3 regions of the Protofrankia sp. BMG5.30 genome follow, and region 2 is predicted to be linked to each of the others. Evidence: predicted binding sites of a transcription regulator. Region 2 holds the regulator's gene; each other region holds the start of a gene.
What was found. Region 2 encodes LexA, which represses DNA repair genes until DNA is damaged. Its sites were predicted from a motif close to CGAACNNNNGTTCG; they were not measured.
Positions count from the first base shown of each region.

Region 1: BL254_RS05565 (HNH endonuclease signature motif containing protein) is a predicted target of LexA. The motif match lies at 3,844-3,857, and genes of this name have one in related genera.
Region 3: pcrA (DNA helicase PcrA) is a predicted target of LexA. The motif match lies at 4,128-4,141, and genes of this name have one in related genera.

Region 1 covers NZ_MOME01000010.1:30,909-37,371, reverse strand. The annotation lists gene BL254_RS28180 (phosphotransferase family protein) at 1-369, shown strand, start outside; gene BL254_RS05570 (DUF2278 family protein) at 878-1,906, shown strand; gene BL254_RS05565 (HNH endonuclease signature motif containing protein) at 2,276-3,706, opposite strand; gene BL254_RS05560 (SDR family NAD(P)-dependent oxidoreductase) at 4,394-5,173, opposite strand; gene cysC (adenylyl-sulfate kinase) at 5,591-6,463, opposite strand, start outside.
Region 2 covers NZ_MOME01000011.1:96,401-104,560, forward strand. The annotation lists gene BL254_RS07165 (amylo-alpha-1,6-glucosidase) at 1-1,325, shown strand, start outside; gene BL254_RS07170 (vitamin B12-dependent ribonucleotide reductase) at 1,360-4,269, opposite strand; gene nrdR (transcriptional regulator NrdR) at 4,338-4,799, opposite strand; gene BL254_RS07180 (LysM peptidoglycan-binding domain-containing protein) at 4,963-5,265, opposite strand; gene lexA (transcriptional repressor LexA) at 5,561-6,310, shown strand; gene miaA (tRNA (adenosine(37)-N6)-dimethylallyltransferase MiaA) at 6,328-7,242, shown strand; gene BL254_RS07195 (EAL domain-containing protein) at 7,308-8,160, shown strand, end outside.
Region 3 covers NZ_MOME01000013.1:105,183-111,946, forward strand. The annotation lists gene BL254_RS08475 (triacylglycerol lipase) at 1-480, shown strand, start outside; gene BL254_RS08480 (M23 family metallopeptidase) at 690-1,514, shown strand; gene pcrA (DNA helicase PcrA) at 1,652-4,120, opposite strand; gene BL254_RS08495 (threonine/serine dehydratase) at 4,582-5,886, shown strand; gene guaA (glutamine-hydrolyzing GMP synthase) at 5,972-6,764, opposite strand, start outside.

The DNA.
Region 1 (6,463 bases), on a different contig from region 2:
GTACTTGTGCACGGGGACTGGCATCTGGGTCAACTGCTGCGGCTCGACGGCCGGGGGCTGCGGATCATCGATGTCGACGACCTCGGCGCCGGGGACCCGGTGTGGGATCTCGCCCGGCCGGCCGCCTGGTACGCCGCCGGTGTGCTGGCGCCGGCGGCGTGGGGCCGGTTCCTGCGCGGGTACACGGCTGCCGGTGGTCGGGCCGTGCCGCCCGACGCCGACCCGTGGCCGGTGCTGGACGCCCCCGCCCGGGCGCTGGCCGTGGCGTACGCCGCGAACGCCGTGGCGGACAGCGTGCTCACCGGGGTCCCGCTCGACAGCGTCTCGCGGGCCTTCGTCGACTGCTGCCGGCGTATGCGCCGGCTGTGACCGCTGTCGGCTGGCGTGTGCGCCGGCTGTGACCGTTGCCGGCTGGCGTGTGCGCCGGTTGTGATCGCTGTCGGCTGGCGTGTGCGCCGGCTGTGACCGTTGCCGGCTGGCGTGTGCGCCGGCTGTGATCGTTGCCGGCTGGCGTGTGCGCCGGTTGTGATCGCTGTCGGCTGGCGTGTGCGCCGGCTGTGATCGATTGCTGGTGCGACACATGCTGGCTGTGCCGCGGCGGGTATGGCGTGTCGCCGATCCACCCGTCGCGGCACCCAGACCTGACTGTTACGTCGACCTGACTGTTACGTCAGCCGATACGTCGGCCGACCCGTAGCGGAGCCGACTCATATCGATCGACCGGCCTGCCATCGGTCAACTCCCTTGTCGGCCGACTCGGTATCGGTTGACGGTGACAGGCGGTCTGTTTACGCTTTCGTGGCATTCCGGATGGCGGTTGGTGACAGAACTACGGCAGGCGGTCGGGGGACTGGCCCAAGCGTTCGGAGGAGAACGGATGCCATTGCGCGGCTATGGGGTGCTGGTCGGGCAGGTCATCGACGAACGTGCCGAAGGCGGGACCGGCACCCCGCATTACCAGATCCATTTACGGGCCGCTGGCGACGATTTCCGGATCACGGTCAACGTGCTGTCCAGCCAGCAGCCGGCGGACCTGTTTTTCGTCGCCGACGAGGATTTCCGGCATCCGGTCCTGCGGCTGCTGCAGGCCCTTCCCGACGGCTTCACCGCGCTTTCCAGCCGGCCCGGCGGCCCGGCTCTGGACTACATCCGGGGCAACCTGTTCAACCGTCTCGACATGCGGCCGCTGCCGGCGACACAGCCCGGTCCGGACAACGATCTCGCCGACGGGCTCCACCGTTTCGTCACCCGTGCGATCGCGGATCCGGCGGCGCGGGTGTACGCGTTCGGGCAGCGCTGGGGGCCGGAGCCGAACACCCCCGACAAAATATTTGGTTTCCTGCCCGGCAACGGCATCCACGACGTTCACATGAACCAGGGCAACAGCGGGCGGTTCCGCGGCGACGACGGCGTATGGCAGGACGGCGGCCTGCTGTTCCGTTTTCCCGGCACCGGTGGGTGGGCCGCGGTCTTCCTCGCCTTCCAGCCCCAGGGCTGGCACACCGACGACAGCAGCGGGCATGTCGTTCCCGACCTGCCCGAGGTGGGCCCGGCTCCCCGGCCGGCGCCGGGCGAGCCCGACCAGCGGGTCCGTATCGTCGCGGCGCTGGCCAATCCCGCCGGCCCCGCGCCCGAGACGGAAAGCGTCACCCTGGTGAACACCAGCCCGTTCCACATCGATCTCGCCGGATGGGCGCTCACGGACCAGCAGAAACATCGTCATGTGCTGCGCGATCTCGTCATCGCCGCCGGCGATGCCCTGCGTGTGAGGGTGTCTCCGCCCATGCGGCTCGGCAACGGCGGTGGGCTGATCACCTTGCTGGACCGGCGTGGCCTGAAGGTCGACGGCGTCTCCTACACCGGCACCCAGGCTGCCCGCGAAGGCTGGACCATCACCTTCCGCTAACAGGAACCTACGTTTCGCCACCTGTCTCGCCTGAAATGTCCGACGCCCGTCTTCCGGTGTTGTTACCGTGACCGGGCAGCCGGTAGAGCCAGACAGCCAGCAGAGCCAGACAGCCGGTAGGGCTGAGCGCACGCCGGGCGTGAGCCGCGGCTGGCCGGATCGACCTTGATCGTAGTCGCCCGCCCCGCGCTGACCTGCCCGGCCGACGGACCTCTCTCGACCGGCATCCGCCAGCCGTCGGTAGAAATCGCTGTTATCGCGACCCTTTCTACCTACAACTTCCGCGCCCGTAGGTGAGTCCCGGTGCCATCACGACGGAATCCACCTACGGCTTCCATACCGCCTCTGGAAAGCGGCGGCAGGGCGATCTCAGAAGGACGGCGGGCCGATATCTGGAACGCTTTCCCGTCCGGTTCTGTTCGTGCCCGGATCGTGGCTGCTGCTCTTTCTTCTCATATCGTGCCCGCCTGTCCCCGTGACGGCTGTCGCTGATGTTCCCGTTCCGGATGCTTCTGTTGTGGAGGCGTCCGTTCCTGGGGCGTCCGTCCTTGAGACGGTTGTTCCGGGGACGGCTGGTGCTGATGCGTCTGGTGCCCTGTTCGCTACTCGCGGAATGTCTGTCGCCGGGGCCTCTGCTTGTGGGGTGGGGCCGTCGTTCCAGGGTTCGGGGATGCTGCTGTAGGTCCGGCCGGTCGGGCTGGTCCAGATCGCTGTGTCGTTGTCGGCGCGTTTCACTGTCCAGCCGCCGTCATGTTTTGCCCGGTGATGCCGCCGGCACAGGGTGAGCAGGTTGTCCTCGCTGGTGGGTCCGCCGGCGGCGTGGGGGTGGATGTGGTCGAGGTCGCAGTACCGGGCGGGTTTGCGGCAGCCGGGGAACCGACAGGTCCGTTCCCGGGTGCGTAGCAGCCGGGCGAGTCCGGGGGCGGGGAAGCGGCGGCTGACCTCGACCGGCCGGTTGCCCTGGGCGGGGTCGGTGAGGATGCGCCGCCAGGTCGCGTCCTGGGCGAGTTCGCGGGCGGTGGCAGCGGGGATCGGCCCGTACCCGGCCAGTTCCCCGGCCGCGTCACTGGCGCCGGCGAGGGTGGCGGCGGAGACGAGTACCCCGACCTCGATGGTCACGTCGCTGCCGCGGTCACGGCCGAGGAGCAGGTCGACGAACGCGTCGGCGCGGCGGGCGCCCATGCTGCGGGTCTCGTCCGGGCTGTCGACGGACTGGCGGGCGAGGGCGTCGAGGCGCTGGTAGGCGGCCTGGGCATCGACCGCGGGCAGCAGCGCCCACAGTTCGGCCATGCCGTCCTCGGCGGGGCGAAGATGGACCTGCCGATCCTCGCGAGCGTGGGCGTGCCGACGGCGGGCTCCGTCCGGGTCAATGGCGAGCACGGCGCGGCGTAGCGCCTGGCGGAACAGGCTATGACTGGCCCGCCCGCCTCGGGCGAGGACTTTCCGTTCGACGGCGGCGGCCTGCTCCTTGGTGAGGGCGGCGGTGGTCTCCGCGGCCGCGCGGACCCGGCCGAGATCGATCGTGCCGGCTTCCAGCGTGGTCAGGGTGGCCGGCAGCCGGTCGACGACGGTGATCGCCAGCTCCGGACTCGCCGCCGCGGCGGCCGGGGAGAGGGCCAGTTCGGCGGCGATCTCCTCGGCGGCGAACCCCGGCCCGGCCGGATTCCCCTCCCCGGGAGGGGTGGGCCGTAGCGCGGCGAACCGGGCCTGCGTGCGCAGCATCACCGCTTCCAGCCGGGCGATCCGCCGCCGCACCGCGGCCATCAGGGTCAGGCAGCCATCCGCATCACAGGACTCCACCGCTGGCAGGCAACCGGCCGCGTCATCGCCCTCCCCCGCCGGCAGGCCAGCACACCCCGCGCAGCCAGCACACCTCACCGGAGCGGCCGGGGTCGGAGCGGCCGTAGCGACCGGGGCTGGATCACTCACCTCGGTATCGAACATATGTACGAGTATAGTCGCTTATCCGGACATTTCCACCCCAATGACGGTCAGTCTCTCGGCTCTCCACGCACGTACATCCCGGACTGCATGCGGAAGGTATCCGTATAGATCCGTAGAGTTACTTGCTGCTATCGAGGGCCCCTGGACCGCGGCCCGCGTCTCGGCCCGCGTCTCGATCTACGTCTCGATCTACGATGTCGTCATCGCCTCGGACCGGCAGCCAGACCTCGCCCTCGCGCGCCGCCGCGTCAACGTGCTCTGGGCACCACTGCGCGACAACCGCTGTTACCAACCGGTACCACCGCCCCTTACCGCTGCCGCCGCATAGCACGATCAACTTGACAACTTCACCGAGATTCGGTCCCAGACGAACAGGTTCCGTTTGTCCAGCTGTGCGTGAACGGATCAGTGGCACCTGCTCTCCTCCTGCCGGTGATCCGCCGTCTCGRCTCGCGCTGTCGCCCACCTTCAGGTGTTGGCCGGTCGTCTGATCGAATCGAATTCGATGATCCGAAAATGTTGCGGTCAGTGGCCGCGTCGTGGTCAGTAGCCGTTGGCGGTGGGGCGGCCCTGCGCGCCGTCCACGGGAATGTGCGCGCCGTTGATCCAGCGGGCGCGGTCGGAGAGCAGGAAGGTGACGACGTCGGCGACTTCCTCGGCGGTACCGAGGCGGCCGGCGGGGAAGTTCCGGCCTTCGAACTCGGCGAACGAAGCGGGGTTGCGCTGCTGGTAGGCCTCCCACCCGCCGCCCGGTATCAGGATCGAGCCCGGGCTGACGGTGTTGACACGGATGTTGTCGGCAGCGAGTTCACGGGCGAAGGCGCCCGCCAGGTAGATTTCGGCGGCTTTGGCCGCGCCGTACTGGGCGCGCGGGGCCGGTTTCCACCCGGAGATCGACGCGATGACCACTATCGCTCCGCCGGAGCGGTGGCGCATGTGTGGGACGGCCGCGCGGACCGCGCGCACGACGTGACCGACGTTGAGCTCGAAGGTGTCCGCCCAGTCCCGCGGCGTCGACTCCAGCAGGCCGCCGCCCACGGTGGCGCCGACATTCGCGACCAGCAGGTCCACCCCGCCGAGGGCGCCGGCCGCGCCGTCGACGAACTCCTCCACCCCGCCGGCGGCGGTGACGTCCGCGGTGTGTGTGAACGTCGGGACGCCCAACCGCCCAAGCTCACCTCCGACGGCGGCGAGATCGTCGCGGGTGCGGGCGCAGATTCCGACCCCGCAGCCTTCGGCGGCGAGCCGGTGCGCGACGGCCCGCCCGATCCCGCGGGAACCACCGGTCACCAGCGCGATCTTCCCGTCCAGCGCCAGATCCACGTGGGGTGTTCTCCTTCGGGGCGCTGATTCAGTGCGCTGGTCTGTCAGGCCGCTGATCTGTCAGACCACTTGGTCGGATCGCTGCCGGCCATGCCCCGCTCGGCACCGGCCACCCGGATGGCGCAACACCCGGCATCGTTCCTCGAATGTGGCCATCCTTCGCACCATACGACGCTGACCACACGCCCGGCCAGACACGCCCGGCCATACGTGCATACCGCATGTCCTGTCGGCGCCATCCGTCGAAAATCCATGATCGAGAAATGCTCGACTGTGAAAGTGAGGGAATAAACGGTCGCCACGACGGCCGTTTCCGCCCTCGCTTTCACACGTCGGACAGCTTTCGCACATCGAACAGCTTTCATGCGTCGGACAGGTTGTGACCGGCTGGCCGGCGCGGCTGATGTGGGGAGTGGGTCAGGGGGCCAGCCAGCCGTCGGTGCGCAGGTGACTGAGGACGGTCTGGACGGCGTCGTGGGGGGAGGCGTCCACGGTGTCGATCACGATGTCGGCGTCGGTGGGTTCCTCGTAGGGGTCGGAGACACCGGTGAAGGTCGGGATGATGCCGGCGCGGGCCTTGGCGTAAAGGCCTTTGCGGTCCCGGGCCTCGCAGACCTGAAGCGGGGTGGCGACATGGACCAGGACGAACCCGCCGCCGCTGTCCTCGACCATCGTCCGAACCTGGTGGCGAACGTCGTCATAGGGGGCTATCGGGGCGCAGACGGCGGTGCCGCCGGCGGCGGTCACGGATGCCGCGACAAAGCCGATCCGCAGGACGTTGGCATTGCGGTCCTCACGGGAGAATCCCAGCCCCTTGGACAGGTGCAGTCGGACGACGTCCCCGTCGAGCAGGGTGACCCTGCGGTCCCCGCGTTCCAGCAACCGGCACACGAGCAGCTTGGCAAGCGTCGACTTGCCCGAGCCGGACAGCCCGGTGAAAAGCACGGTCAGGCCCCGCTCGCTGCGCGGTGGCTGCGCCCGGACCAGTTCGGCGGCCACCGCCGGGGGGGTCAGCGCCGGGGGCAGCCGCGTCCCGCGGTCGAGCAGCATCGACAGCGCGGCCGCGCCGGGGGCGCTGGGCGCCGGGCCCACGGTCATCGCGCTGAATCCGTAGGCGAGGCAGACCTGCGTCCGGTAGGCCACCTCCCCGGCGAGGGCAGGTTCGCTGTCGCGGTCGTCGGTCTCCTGGTCGGCGTTGCGCTGGTACTGGCCGTCGCCACCGCCACCGCCACCACTGCCACCGCCATCCCGGCCACCGGCTCCCCGGCCGGTGCCTCGTTCCTGGCCGGT
Region 2 (8,160 bases):
GTGGGGCGACCCGACCGTCTCCGACGCTCTACCCGCACCAGTGGTTGTGGGACAGTTGCTTCATCGCCATCGGGCTACGGCACATCGACCCCGAACGGGCCAGCCGGGAAATCCTCTCGCTGCTGCACGGCCAGTGGCCCAACGGGATGATTCCGCACGTCATCTTCTCCGGCTCCGGCAGCTACCACGCCGGGCCCGACCGGTGGCGCTCCGATCTCGTCGACGGCGGCCCGGAGCATGTGCAGACGACCGGCGTCACCCAGCCGCCGATGATCGCTGAGGCCGTCGTCCGCGTCGGCGAGGTGTTCGACCCGGCCCGGCGCCGCGAGTTCTACCGGGCGATCTACCCGGGTCTGCTGCGCTACCACTGCTGGCTGTACCGCGAACGTGACCCCGACGACACCGGGCTGGTCACCCTGGTCCACTCGTGGGAGTCGGGGATGGACAACACCCCCGCCTGGATGGAGCTCACTCGCAGGGCAGCCCCCATCCCCCTGAAGCTCATCCGCCGGCTCAACGGGGACGGCGCGCTCGACGCCCTGCGGCGGGACAACAAGGAGGTCCCGTCCGACCAGCGGCTGTCCGCCACCGACCTGTTCACCCTCTACCACCTGGTCGGGGAGCTACGCGACGCCCGTTACGACTTCAGCCGGATCCGCGCCTCCCGCGTCCCGCTGGTACAGGACGTCGCCTTCAACGCGATTCTCGCCCGCGCGAACGACCACCTGCGCGACATCGCCGCCGACATCGGCGAACAGCTGCCCAACCAGCTGCTGCGCTCGGCCCGCCGGACCAGGGCAGCGTTGCCCACCCTGTTCGCCGACGGCATGTACTGGAGCCGGGACGCGCGTTCCGGCCGGCTGATCAGCAGACCCACGGTCGCCGGCTTCCTCGCCCTGTATGCCGGTGTCGTGCCCCCTGACAGCGTCGAGGACCTTGTCAGCCGGATGACCGCGCGGCGGTTCTGGCCGGCCCACGGCATCGCCAGCACCCCCACCGACGATCCCGACTTCCAGCCCCGCTGCTACTGGCAGGGCCCGGTCTGGGTGAACATGAACTGGCTGCTCGCCGACGGGCTCGACCGCGCCGGCCGCGGCGACCTCGCCGAACGGCTGCGCGCCGGCACGATCTCGATGATCGCGGGATCCGAGGGCCTGTACGAGTACTACTCGCCGTTCGACGGCACCGGGGTGGGCAGCAACCACTTCTCGTGGACGGCGGCCCTGCTCCTGGACCTGCTCGACGGCCGGAAAGCCGCTCACCACCTGCCGTCCGCCCGCACGGGCGCGGACGACGGAGAGCACCTGACCCGGCGCGGCGGCTGACCGGCCGCCGCGCCGGGTCAACCGGCCCGAGCGATCAGCTGCAGCCGCTGGTGGAACCGCACTGTTCGCACACGTAGCAACTGCCCGCGGGACGCATGGTGACCCCACAGGTGAAGCACAGTGGCGCGTCCACCACGTTCTGGGCCGACAGCGCCTCACCCGGTGGGACACTGCGCGGCATCGCGCCCCGCACCTCCAGCGTCGTGGGCAGGCCCACCTGGTGGGTGTGGACGGCCCCGGCATCAACCGCTGCCCCGGCCACGTCGGGCCCGGCCACCTCGGCCACCTCCGGGTCGGCTGTCTCGACCGCGTCCGCCGGGCCGGTTCCCCCGTGCTGGCCGGTGAGCTGGCGGGCCCGCTCCTGCGCGCTGAGGACGCCGAGCTCCGCGCGGGTCTGTTCGGGGAGGTAGTCCAGGGCGAGGCGGCGGAAGAGGTAGTCCATCACCGACTGGGCGATCCGCACGTCCGGGTCGTCGGTCATGCCGGCCGGCTCGAAGCGCATGTTGATGAACTTGCGGACGTAGGTCTCCAACGGGACGCCGTGCTGGAGCGCGATCGAGACCGCGATGGCGAACGCGTCCATCACGCCGGAGAGGGTCGAGCCCTGCTTCGACATCTTGATGAAGACCTCGCCGAGCCCGTCGTCGGGATACGACCCGGCGGTCAGGTACCCCTCGGCGCCACCCACGGTGAAGGAGACCGTCTGCGACTGGCGGATCTTCGGCAGCCGGCGCCGGACCGGGCGGTGCTCACCGGACGGCGCGGCAGCGGGCTGCGCGGCCGTCTGCTCGCCCGCGCCCCCGCTCGCGGACCGCTTCGCGCCGCGCAGGTCCGACAGCGGCTGGCCGACCTTGCAGTTGTCCCGGTAGATCGCCAGTGCCTTCAGGCCGAGCCGCCACCCTTCCAGGTAGATCTGCTCGACCTCCTCGACCGTGGCCGACGTGGGCATGTTGACGGTCTTGGAGATGGCGCCGGACAGGAACGGCTGGACCGCCGCCATCATCCGGATGTGCCCCATCGGGGTGATGGCCCGCTCCCCGATCGCGCAGTCGAAGACCTCGTAGTGCTCGCGGCGCAGGCCGGGAGCGTCGATGACGTGGCCGTGCTCGGCGATGTACTCGACGATCGCCTCGATGGTCTCCTCGGCGTAGCCGAGAGCGCGCAGCGCGGCGGGAACCGTCTGGTTGACGATCCGCATGCTGGAGCCGCCGACCATCTTCTTCATCTTCACCAGCGCGAGGTCGGGCTCGATGCCGGTGGTGTCGCAGTCCATCGCCAGGCCGATCGTGCCGGTCGGGGCGAGCAGGCTGACCTGGGCGTTGCGCCAGCCGTGCTTCTCCCCGACGCTCTGGGCACGCTCCCACTCGCGGGCGGCGACGGCGAGCACGCGGGCGTCGTCGGTCCCGACCGTGCGGACGGCGTCGGTGGCGGCGGCATGCTTGCGGATCACCCGGCGGTGGGCGTCGGTGTTGCGCGCGAAGCCGTCGTAGGCCCCGAGCGCCGCCGCGATCTCCGCCGAACGGCGGTAGGCCGTCGCGGTCATCAGCGACGTGATGGCCGCGCCCATGGCCCGGCCGCCCTCGGAGTCGTATGCGCGGCCGGTGGCCATCAGCAGCGCGCCGAGGTTGGCGTAGCCGATGCCGAGCTGGCGGAACATCCGGGACACCCGGGTGATCTCCGGTGTCGGGAAGTCCGCGAAGCATATCGAGATGTCCATCGCGGTGATGATCAGTTCAACGGCCGCCACGAACGCGTCGGCGTCGAAACTGAGGTCCTTGCGCAGAAACTTCATCAGGTTGAGCGACGCCAGGTTGCAGCTGGAGTTGTCCAGATGCACGTATTCGCTGCAGGGGTTGCTGGCGCTGATCCGACCGGACTCCGGGCAGGTGTGCCAGTCGTTGATCGTGTCGTCGTACTGGATCCCGGGGTCCGCGCAGTCCCAGGCCGCCTGGGCGATGGTGCGGAACAGCGACTGGGCCGAGATGGTCTCGACCGTGCGCCCGTCGAGCCTGGCCCGCAGGTTGAAGTCGGCGTCGTCGATGACGGCCCGCATGAACTCGTCCGTCACCCGGACGGAGTTGTTGGCGTTCTGATACTGCACCGAGACGATGTCACGGCCGCCGAGGTCCATGTCGAAGCCGGCGTCCCGCAACGCACGGATCTTGCTTTCCTCACGGGACTTGGTCTCGACAAAGTCAACGATGTCCGGATGATCAACATCGAGTACGACCATCTTCGCGGCCCGTCGGGTCGCGCCGCCCGACTTGATCGTGCCGGCCGAGGCGTCGGCCCCGCGCATGAAGCTCACCGGGCCCGAGGCGGTACCGCCCGAGGACAGCAGCTCCTTGGACGATCGGATACGCGACAGGTTCAGCCCGGCGCCCGACCCGCCCTTGAAGATCAGCCCCTCCTCCCGGTACCAGTTGAGGATCGACTCCATCGTGTCGTCGACCGAGAGGATGAAGCAGGCCGAGACCTGCTGCGGCGCGGACGTGCCGACGTTGAACCACACCGGGCTGTTGAAGCTGAACACCTGGTGCAGCAGCATCCAGGTCAGTTCGTGCTCGAAGATCTCGGCGTCCGCCGGCGAGGCGAAGTACCCGTGCTCGGTGCCGGCCGCGCCGTAGGCGCGCACGACCCGGTCGATGAGCTGACGCAGGGACCGCTCGCGGGCGGAGCTGCCGAGCGCGCCCCGGAAGTACTTGCTCGTGACGATGTTCGTGGCGTTCACCGACCAGAAGTCGGGGAACTCCACCCCGCGCTGCTCGAAGTTGACCGAGCCGTCGCGCCAGTTGGTCATGACGACGTCCCGCAGCTCCCAGGTGACCTCGTCATAAGGGTGGACACCCGGCGAGGTGTTGACGCGTCGCACCTTCAGGCCGGTGGCCCTGGGGGCGGCCTTGGTGGCGGTCTTGCTGGCTTTCGTGCCACGGTTGTCGGTCATGGCGCTCCTCGTCTGGCGTCGGTCGGATGGTGTTCCTCACCAGCTGTCTGTCGTGTCGGGGTGRGTGGCTACGACGGCGACCGGTCGGCCCGCCCGCGCAGATCGGCGATCYCCGCCTCGAAGTCCTCCAGCGACTCGAAGGACAGGTACACCGAGGCGAACCGCAGGTAGGCGACCTCGTCGAGCTCCCGCAGCGGTCCGAGGATCGTTCGGCCGATCTCGTCCGAGGRGACCTCGGCAGCCCCCGAGGCACGCAACGTGTCCTCGACCAGCTGGGCGAGCCGGGCCAGCGCGTCCGCCTGGACCGGTCGCCCCTGGCATGCCCGCCGCACGCCGGCGATCACCTTCCCGCGGCTGAACGGCTCGGTGACACCGCTGCGCTTGATGACCCGCAGTGACGCCTCTTCGATCGTCGTGAAACGACGGCCGCAGGACGGGCACGACCGGCGGCGACGGATCGCGGCGCCCTCCTCAGCCTCCCGACTGTCGACGACCTTGCTGTCGGGGTGTCGACAGAACGGACACCGCACGCACAACCCCCAAGATCTTGTCAACTCACAGCCATGCAACTACAAGATGTTGTGGTCAACACTAGGACCGGACACTACGACCTGGCAAGCTGGCCAGTGTGTGGAGCCTCCTGACAAATCCGTCACAGCGAACCCGTCATGACAGACCCGTCACGAGGACCTGTCACGGCAGGCGGAGCGTCTGGCCGGGGACGAGATCGGTCGTCTCCAGCCGATTGAGGCCGGCCAGACGGGCCACGGCCACCCGGGTGTCACCGTCGGGAGCCAGCCCGCGGGCGATGCCCCACAACGTCTCCCCGGACCGGACCACATGGACGCGCGCCGGCCGGTCGTCCCCGGTCGGCGCGGCCGACGACGTCACCCGGGCCACGGACAGCACCAGGCAGGACACCAGCATAACCAGGACAACCAGGACAACCCGGCCCCGCCCGGTCAGCCGCAACGGAGGCTCAGCCGACGCCCGCATCGTCCACCTCCCCAACTTCCACCAGCACGTACCACTTCCAACAACATGATCAAAGAACATCCGTTCGATCGAACGCCTGGTCGAGTTTMTACTGCACGGCCCCGACGGAATCGTCGTGACACGCTCGAACAGACGTTTGAGATATCCGGCCGCGACGGTTACGGTCGTAGCGATCAGATTCAGGTCAGATCCAGGTCAGATCCAGGTCGTGGCCGCYGCTCCGGTTCACGGCAAAACGTCGGATATGCCGGGAGCGTAAGTCTGCCATGACCGACAACGAAGGAGTACGGCAGGGATGACCACCGACGACAACCGCACCCGCCGTGGCCGGCCCCCCCGCGGCTCCGTGCGCGACCTGCCGGACGGGCCGGCGGACGCCGCGGGCCTGACCCCCCGCCAACGCAAGGTGCTTGAGGTGATCCGCGACGCTGTCGAGCGCCGAGGCTACCCGCCGAGCGTGCGGGAAATCGGCGATGCGGTGGGGCTCACGAGCACGTCCAGCGTCGCGCACCAGCTGAAGACGCTGGAGGAGAAGGGCTTCCTGCGCCGTGACCCGCACCGCCCCCGGGCCATGGAGGTCCTCTCCGCACAGGCACCGGTACGCCCCGTGGCACGCCAGGCCCCCGGCGTCGGTACACTCACGGCGGGTTCGTCGACGGACGGCCCCGCACAGGCGGRCTACGTGCCGGTCCTCGGCCGCATCGCCGCGGGTGGGCCGATCCTCGCCGAGCAGGCGGTCGAGGAGGTCTTCCCGCTCCCCCGCGAGATCGTGGGCGAGGGCACCCTGTTCACCCTGCGGGTCGTCGGGGACTCCATGGTCAACGCCGCGATCTGTGACGGCGACTGGGTGGTCGTCCGCCAGCAGCCGGTCGCGGACAACGGCGAGATCGTCGCCGCGATGATCGACGGCGAGGCGACGGTCAAGACACTGCGCCGTCGTGACGGCCACGTCTGGCTCGAGCCGCAGAATCCGGCCTATGCTGACATTCCGGGTGACAGCGCGACGATCCTCGGCCGGATCGTCGCGGTCCTTCGCCGGGTCTGATCCTCCCGGGAGGGAGCATGGGCACAGGTGTCGACCGGCACCGCACCGGTCGGGTCGTGGCTGTCGTGGGGCCGACAGCGGCCGGCAAGAGCGACCTGGCGATCGCGCTGGCCACCGAGCTGGACGGTGAGATCGTCAACGCCGACTCCATGCAGCTCTACCGCGGGATGAACATCGGTACCGCCAAGGTGCCGCCGGCGGAACGCGGCGGTGTCCCCCACCACCTGCTCGATGTCTGGGACGTCACCCGCGCCGCCGACGTGGCGTCCTACCAGGCGCTGGCCCGACAGGTCGTCGACGGTCTGCTGGCCGCCGGCCGCACGCCGGTGCTCGTGGGCGGCTCCGGGCTCTACGTCCGGGCCGTCCTCGACGACCTCGCCTTCCCCGGCACCGACCCGGCCGTGCGGGGGCGGCTGGAGCGAGAGCTGTCCGAGCGGGGCCCGGCCGCGCTGCACGCCGATCTCGCCGCGCGGGCACCGGCGGCGGCCGCCGCCATCCTGCCCGGCAACGGCCGCCGTATCGTGCGCGCGCTGGAGGTGGTGGAGCTCACCGGCAGCTTCACCGCCTCCCTGCCGGAACACCGCTCGGTCTACGACGCGGTCCAGATCGGCATCGACCATCCTCAACTCGACGCGAGGATCGCCGACCGGGTGGCCGGCATGTGGGCCGCCGGCATGATCGAGGAGGTCCACGCCCTCGTCAGCATGGGCCTGCGGGACGGCCCCACCGCCTCCCGGGCGCTGGGCTACGCCCAGGTTCTCGCCTGGCTCGACGGCGCGCTCGATTCGGCCGAGTCGGCCCGGCTCGCGACAATTGCCGCGACGCGCCGACTGGCACGTAGACAAAGGTCGTGGTTTCGGRGCGATCCTCGCATAATTTGGCTMGACCGTCCCGACGTCGAGCAGGTGGCGGGCATGGTCAACCCGGCCTGAACGTGCGGCGGGTCCGTGGCCCGTTCTTCCCGTCGTCTGGAGACACCCGTCGTCTGGAGACATGTGTGACCGCGATCGAGTTGAACCTCGTCCCGGCCCTGTGTGCCGCGTTCGACGACGGGTCGTTACAACTGCACTACCAGCCCGAGGTCGACCTGCGCACCGGGTCGGTTCCCGGGATGGAGGCCTTCCTGCGCTGGCACCATCCCGACCGGGGGCTGATGAACCCGTCGCAGTTCATGCCGGCCGCCGCGGCCGCGGGCCTGTCCGACCAGGTCGGCCGCTGGGTGTTACGCACCGCCGTGGCCGAGGCCCGGACATGGCACGAAATGGCCGCGGGAACCGCGATCCGCCCACCCCGGCTGTGGGTCAACGTGACCGCCGACCAGCTGACCCGGCCCGGTTTCGCGATCGAGGTGGAACAGCTCATGCACGGACGTGCGCTGCCACCGGGAGCGCTCGGGCTGGAGTTCACCGAGCAGACCCTCGGCCTCGCGCGGGTCGGGGTGCCCCGGCTGCTGGCCCGGCTGCGTTCGTTCGGACCAGCGATCGGCGTCGACGGTTTCGGCACCTGGTACGCGTCGCTGTCCACCCTCGACGTCCTGCCGCTGGACATGGTGAAGATCGACGGCCGCTTCCTCCACGCGATGCAGCGGGACCTGGAGGGCGAGGCGGTCCTGGCCTCGATCATCACGCTGGCCCACCGGCGGCAGATGGTCGTGACCGCCGAGGGCGTCGACAGCGTGGTCATGGCGTCCCGGCTGGCGGCGATGCACTGTGACCGGGGAGCCGGCCGCCTGTTCTGCCCGCCCGTCCCCACCGACGACGCCAGGATGATTGCCCTGGGCCGCGGCCGACCGAACCGGCGCCACGGGCGTTCCCGGCCGACCGGCGCCACCAGCGGCACGGGACGCGCCG
Region 3 (6,764 bases), on a different contig from region 2:
CCGTACACCCTGCTGCGCCAGCTCGTCCCGGACTCGGACGTGATCCGCGAACTCGCCGAGCCCGCACCGAACTGCCGGACCAGGTTCGTGGCCTTCTCCGGGGACCTGGATGCGATCATTCGTCCGACCGAGGCGGCGCTGGTCCGCCATCCGGACCTGATCGTCCGCAACCTGCGGGTTCCCGGCGTCGGTCACCACTCGCTGCCGTTCAACATCGGCGTCGTCCACCAGATCGCGACCACGCTCGCGCATCTGGACGACGTCGAACACACCGCCCCGGGCGGCGAACGCACCGGCCCTGACACCGGACGCACCGGCCCCGGCGGCGAGGAGGAGGCCGCGGAAGCGGAGCAGGCCGAGACGCCGGCGGAGGCGCCGAGATCCCTCCGCGACGCCCGTTCCGACCGCGCGTCATGGGCGGAGGGCCGTTCAGCGGCCGGCGACTTCCAACATGATCGAAATCTTCATCACTCACAATGACGAAAAAGCAATAATTGCGCCGCTTCACGCGTCACGCCCGCCGTGGGCGGGGGTGGTGTCAAAGCCCGCTTTGGGACGGTGTAGCGTTCGATCCGGTTTGCAGGCTTTTCCTCCCGTCGTGCCGTAACACACTGTGACGTAACACGTTGTGTCATGGCATGCCATGACACGGCGGGAGTCTTGTCGAGCAACGGGAGCGTGAGTTCGGGTTGTCGCAGCCCCCAGCCCGTGACTCAGGGCGGCATCGCGGCCATGGCAGGGCCACGGGCCACAGCGGCTCGTCCGGCTCCGCTCGCCGGGCGGCATCGGCAGCGCAGATCCGCCGTACCGGCATCGCCACCGCCGTGGTCTCCACCCTCGGCATCGTTATGATCAACACAACCGGTATCGCCCACTCCGAGCCGGCGGTCATTTCCGGCCTGCGCACCGCCGGGACGATCTTCGATCCCGCGTCCGGCGGCGTGACGGACGCCGCCACCGACGGGCTGAGTGACCCTGCCCTGCTCGAGCGGCAACACGACGGCGACGCCGCGCGACGCCAAGCCCAGGCCGACCGCGTCGACCGAGACGAGGCACTGGCCCAGATGTCCATCCTGCTCCTCCAGCAGCGGACCACGGCCGCGGAGGCCGTACGCCAGCAGGAGGAGCTGCGCTGGGTCCGCCCGATACAGGCCCGGATCACCCAGCGCTTCGGCGGCGCGAACGGCCACCCCGGCATCGATCTCGGCGCACCGATGGGGACCCAGGTCGTCGCCGCTCACGGCGGCACCGTCATCTACGCGGGGTGGGAGTCCGGCTACGGCAACTTCGTCCAGGTCCGGCACGCGAACAACGTCGTCACCTGCTACGCCCACCTGTCCCGGATCAGCGTCCGGGTCGGTCAGCAGGTCGCCACCGGTCAGCAGGTGGGCCTGGAGGGGTCGACCGGGTTCTCCACCGGGCCGCACCTGCACTTCGAGGTCCGGCTGGGCGGCCAGAACGGCACCAAGGTCGACCCACTCGCGTGGCTCGCCAAACACAACGTCTACTACTGACCGCTACCGCTGGCCGCTCTTCCACCGGCCGCGCCGTACCAACGTCACCGAACGCCACCGACGTCACCCAACGTCTGGCGACCGCTGGCGCTGGCCGTGTGCCTGTCAGACCTGCCGGACGCGGGTGCGCGGGACGCTCACAGCTTCTCGACGGGGGCGTAGCGCAGGAGCAGGCGTTTGGTGCCGGTCCCCTCGCCGAAGTCGATGCTCACCTCGCGGTTGTCCCCGGTGCCGGCCACCGCGACGACCTGACCGAGCCCGAAGGTGTCGTGGTTGACCCGGTCCCCCAGGGACAGGTCGGGGATCTCGCGCGGCGCGGGCGCGGGCCGACGCCCCGGCAGCCCACCGGCCCGCGCGCTGGACGGCCCCGCGGACGCCGAGCCCCACGCGCTCGTCCGCGGGTGGGCGGCGGCCGGCGCCGACTGTGTGTTCCCCTGCCAGTCGACCAGTTCGGCCGGCACCTCCTCGAGGAACCGCGACGGCGGGTTGTACGTCGGCTGGCCCCAGGCGCTGCGGACCTCCGCCCGGGTCAGGTACAGCCGGGCGCGCGCCCGGGTGATGCCGACGTAGGCGAGCCTGCGTTCCTCCTCGAGCTCGGTGGAGTCACCGAGCGTGCGCAGGTGCGGGAAGACGCCGTCCTCCAAGCCGGTGAGGAAGACCACCGGGAACTCCAGGCCCTTGGCGCTGTGCAGCGTCATCAGGGTGACGGCCCCGGCGGCACCGCCCTCGCCATCCGCGCCGTCATCGGGGTCGGGCACCTGGTCGGCGTCGGCGACCAGGGAGACCTGCTCGAGGAAGTCCGCGAGCGAGCCCTGCGGGAACTGTTCGCTGAACTCCCGGGCGACGCTGACCAGCTCCTGGAGGTTCTCCACCCGCCCCTCGGCCTCGAGGGTGTCCGCGGCTGCCAGCTCGGCGAGGTAGCCGGTCCGCTCCAGCACCGTCTCCAGCGCCGCGACCGGGCCGTCGGCCACGGCCGCGCGCAGCTCGGCCAGCAGGGTGGCGAAACCGCGGACCGCGTTCGCCGACCGGGCGGTCAGGCCCGGGACCTCGTCCACCCGGTTCAGGGCATCGGCGAAGGGGACGCGCTCACGTTCGGCAAAGGCCGCGAGCATCGCCTCGGCCCGGTCGCCGATCCCCCGCTTGGGCACGTTGAGGATGCGCCGCAGGTTCACCGTGTCCGCCGGGTTCACCAGCACCCGCAGGTAGGCGAGCAGGTCCCGGACCTCACGGCGCTCGTAGAAGCGCACCCCGCCGATCACCCGGTAGGGCAGGCCGACCCGGATGAAAATCTCTTCAAAGACCCGGCTCTGGGCGTTGGTGCGGTAGAAGACCGCGACCTCGCCAGGGCGCGCCAGCTCGGCGTCGGAGAGCCGGTCGACCTCGGCGGCGACGAAGGCGGCCTCGCCGTGCTCGTTGTCCGCGACATAGCCGACGATCTTCTCGCCGTCCCCGGCGTCCGACCACAGCCGCTTGGGCTTGCGCCGGGCGTTACGGGCTATCACCGCGTTCGCCGCGGACAGGATCGTCTGTGTGGAGCGGTAGTTCTGCTCCAGCAGGATCACGGTGGCGTCGGGGTAGTCCTGCTCGAACTCGACGATGTTACGGATGTTCGCGCCCCGGAAGGCGTAGATCGACTGGTCGGCGTCGCCGACCACGCACAGCTCGGCCGGCTCCACCGCGGGCTCGTCGGCGTCGGCGCCCAGCGGCACCGGATCCGGCCGTACCGGCTCGCCGTCGACGGTCAGCCGGGACGCCTGCCCCACCAGCTCCCGCACCAGGACGTACTGGGCGTGGTTGGTGTCCTGGTACTCGTCGATGAGGACGTGCCGGAACCGGCGCCGGTAGTGCTCGGCGACGTCCGGGAACGCCTGCAGCAGGTTCACCGTCGTCATGATCAGATCGTCGAAGTCGAACGCGTTCGACTCGGCCAGCCGGCGCTGGTAAAGCCCGTAGACCTCGGCGACGGCACGTTCGACATGGCCGGTCGCCCGACTCATGGCGGTCTCCCAGTCGACCAGCTCGTTCTTCAGGTTGCTGATCCCGGTGGCGAGCGCGCGTGCCGGATACCGCTTGGGGTCGATGTCCAGGTCGCGCGCGACCAGCGTGATCAGGCGCTGGGCGTCCGCCGCGTCGTAGATCGAGAAGCCGCTGGTGAACCCGATGCGCTTGGCGTGCGACCGCAGGATGCGCACGCAGGCAGAGTGAAAGGTGCTCACCCACATCGCCCGGGTGCGGGTGCCGACGAGCGCGGCGACCCGCTCCTTCATCTCGTTCGCGGCCTTGTTGGTGAACGTGATCGCCAGGATCTCGCCAGCGCGGACCCCGCGCGCGGCGAGCAGGTAGGCGATCCGGTTCGTCAGCACCCGCGTCTTGCCGGAGCCCGCGCCCGCGACGACGAGCAATGGCGAGCCCGTGTGGACGACCGCCGCCCGCTGCTGCGGGTTCAGGCCGTCGAGCAGCGCGTCGGGATCGAGCCGGGGCGCGGCGGGGCGGGCGCCCGGTATGCCCTCCGCCGTCGGCGACCCCGGCTCGTCGCGGTCGTCGGCGTCGTCGAAGCCCGGGTACAGGCCGAAGCCGGGGTACGGGCCACCGGGAAGCGCGCTCATAGGGAGCCGATCATACGTTCGACGCCCAGCTGGTCCGACAGCGGTACATGACTCTCACCCTACGAGGCCCCGACGCGCGCCACGACCGCGCATCCCCGCCCTGGCGGTCATGGCCCGCGCCGTGGCTCGCTGGAGGGCCCGCGCCGTGGCCCGCTGGAGGGCCCGTGGGAGGGCCTGCACGGTAGCCGCGATCCCGCCACCGGGTGTGACAAACATCCGGCGCGGGGCGAGCCGGTGGGTTTGACGGCCGCCGACGTCCAAGAGCAAACTGAGAAGGTGCCGCAGCACATTATGATCATTAGTTAGGCGCGCGACCTCACTTTCGAAGCAGGCTTTCGGGCCGACATGCTTTCGAAGCAATACCGACGGGTCAGCGCGCCTCGCCCTCCTGCCAGTTCGGCGGGGGGCTTTTTTGTTGCCGCGGTCACGTCGGAGGTGGCCGCCGAGCTACCGGGAGCACGATGATGCGCCAGCCAGCCGAAAACCCGACATGTACCACCGGCGACAAAACAGAAACCACAGGTAAGACAAGTAAGAGCAGAACAGGTAAGACCGGTGCCGCCTGTCCCGCCGCCGGTACGGCACGTGCCACCGGTAAGGACGACAACGACGTCCCGCCCAGATCCGTCACGCCCGCGGCGGCCGCGGGCAGCGCCGGCGGCGCTGACGGCGCGCGGGCCGTCGACACGGCGAACCGCGCCCCGGCGGGGCACGACACGACACGGCACAGCACGGCACGGCACGGCGTGGCGGGCCACGGCGCGGCGAGCCTCGACGCTGCGGCCGTCGGCTGCGACGCGATCGACGTCACCGCGGCCGCGGTCGTCCTCGCGCCGGTGCTTCGGCGGACCAGGGTCACGCCCAGCGCCCATCTGTCCCGGCTGACCGGCGTGCCGGTGTGGCTGAAGTGCGAGAACGAGCAACGCACCGCGTCGTTCAAGCTACGTGGCGCGTTCGCCCGACTCGCGCTCGCCGACCCCGCCGTACGGGCCAGGGGGGTGGTCGCCGCCAGCGCCGGCAACCACGCCCAGGGCGTCGCGTACGCGGCGGCCCACTTCGGCGTCCCAGCCACGATCTTCGTCCCGGCCGACGCGAGCCCGGTCAAGGTCGCGCGCACCCGCCGCCTCGGCGCGCGGGTCGAGCACGTCCACGGCGGGATCGACGCCGCCCTGCTGGCCGCCGAGGCCACCGCGCGCGGACACGGCGGGCTACTGGTGCATCCCTTCGACGATCCGACCGTGATCGCCGGACAGGGCACGATCGGGCTCGAGCTCACCGAGCAGATCCCCGGCCTGCGGACCGTCCTGGTGGGCATCGGCGGCGGTGGCCTGATCAGCGGGATAGCGGCGGCGATCAGACAGCGGCGGCGCGACGTGCGGGTGATCGGCGTCCAGGCCGCGGGCGCGCCCGCCTTCGCCCTGTCCTGGCGCGCCGGACGGCCGGTGCGCGTCCCGGCGGCCACCATCGCCGACGGCATAGCCGTGCGGGCCCCGGGCACGCTGACCCTGGCGCTCGCCACCGCCCTGGTAGACGATGTGATCACGGTCGACGAGGACGCGCTGTGGGAGGCGATGGTGGCGCTGCTGTGCGCCGACGGCCAGACGGTGGAGCCCGCCYGGGCAGCGGGGACGGCGGCGCTGCTGCGTCATCCCGAACTCGCGCAGGYCCCGACCGCGGTGGTCCTCTCCGGCGGCAACATCGACCCGGTCACCGCCGGCCGCGTCCGCGCGCTGGCCGCCGGTCCCCTGGGCATCCCCGCCGCGTGACGCCTGGTCACCGCACCGCTCTCCTCTGCYCACTCTCCCCTGCCCGCGCCAGCCCGCCGGCCCGCCGGCCCGCGTCCGGCCCGGGTCACTCCCACTCGATGGTGCCCGGCGGCTTCGAGGTGATGTCGTACACCACCCGGTTGACCTGCTCGACCTCGTTGACCACCCGGTTCGAGATGCGTTCGAGCAGGTCGTAGGGCAGCCGGGCCCAGTCGGCGGTCATCGCGTCCTCGCTGGTGACCGCGCGCAGCACGACCGGATGCCCGTAGGTGCGCTCGTCCCCCTGGACCCCCACCGAGCGGACGTCCGCCAGCAGCACCGCGAACACCTGCCAGATCTCGCGGTCCAGCCCGGCCCGGCGGATCTCCTCGCGGACGATCACGTCGGCGGCCCGCAGCGTCGCCAGCCGCTGCGGGGTGACCTCACCGATGATCCGGACAGCCAGGCCAGGCCCCGGGAATGGCTGCCGCCAGACGATCTCCTCCGGCAGCCCGAGTTCCTCGCCGAGCCGGCGCACCTCGTCCTTGAACAGGGTGCGCAACGGCTCCACCAGGGAGAACTGCAGATCCTCGGGGAGCCCGCCGACGTTGTGATGCGACTTGATCTTCGCCGCGGTCGGCGAGCCGGACTCGATGACGTCCGGATACAAGGTGCCCTGCACCAGGAACTCGATCCGGGAGCCCTCCGCCTCGGCCTGAGCCTCCAGCTCGCGGGCGGCGGCCTCGAACACCCGGATGAACTCCCGTCCTATTATCTTGCGCTTGCGCTCCGGGTCACTGACGCCGGCGAGTGCCGCGGCGAACCGGTCGGCGGCCTTGACGTGCACCAGCTCGACCCCGGTCGAGGCGACGAAGTCCTTCTCCACCTGCTCCGCCTCG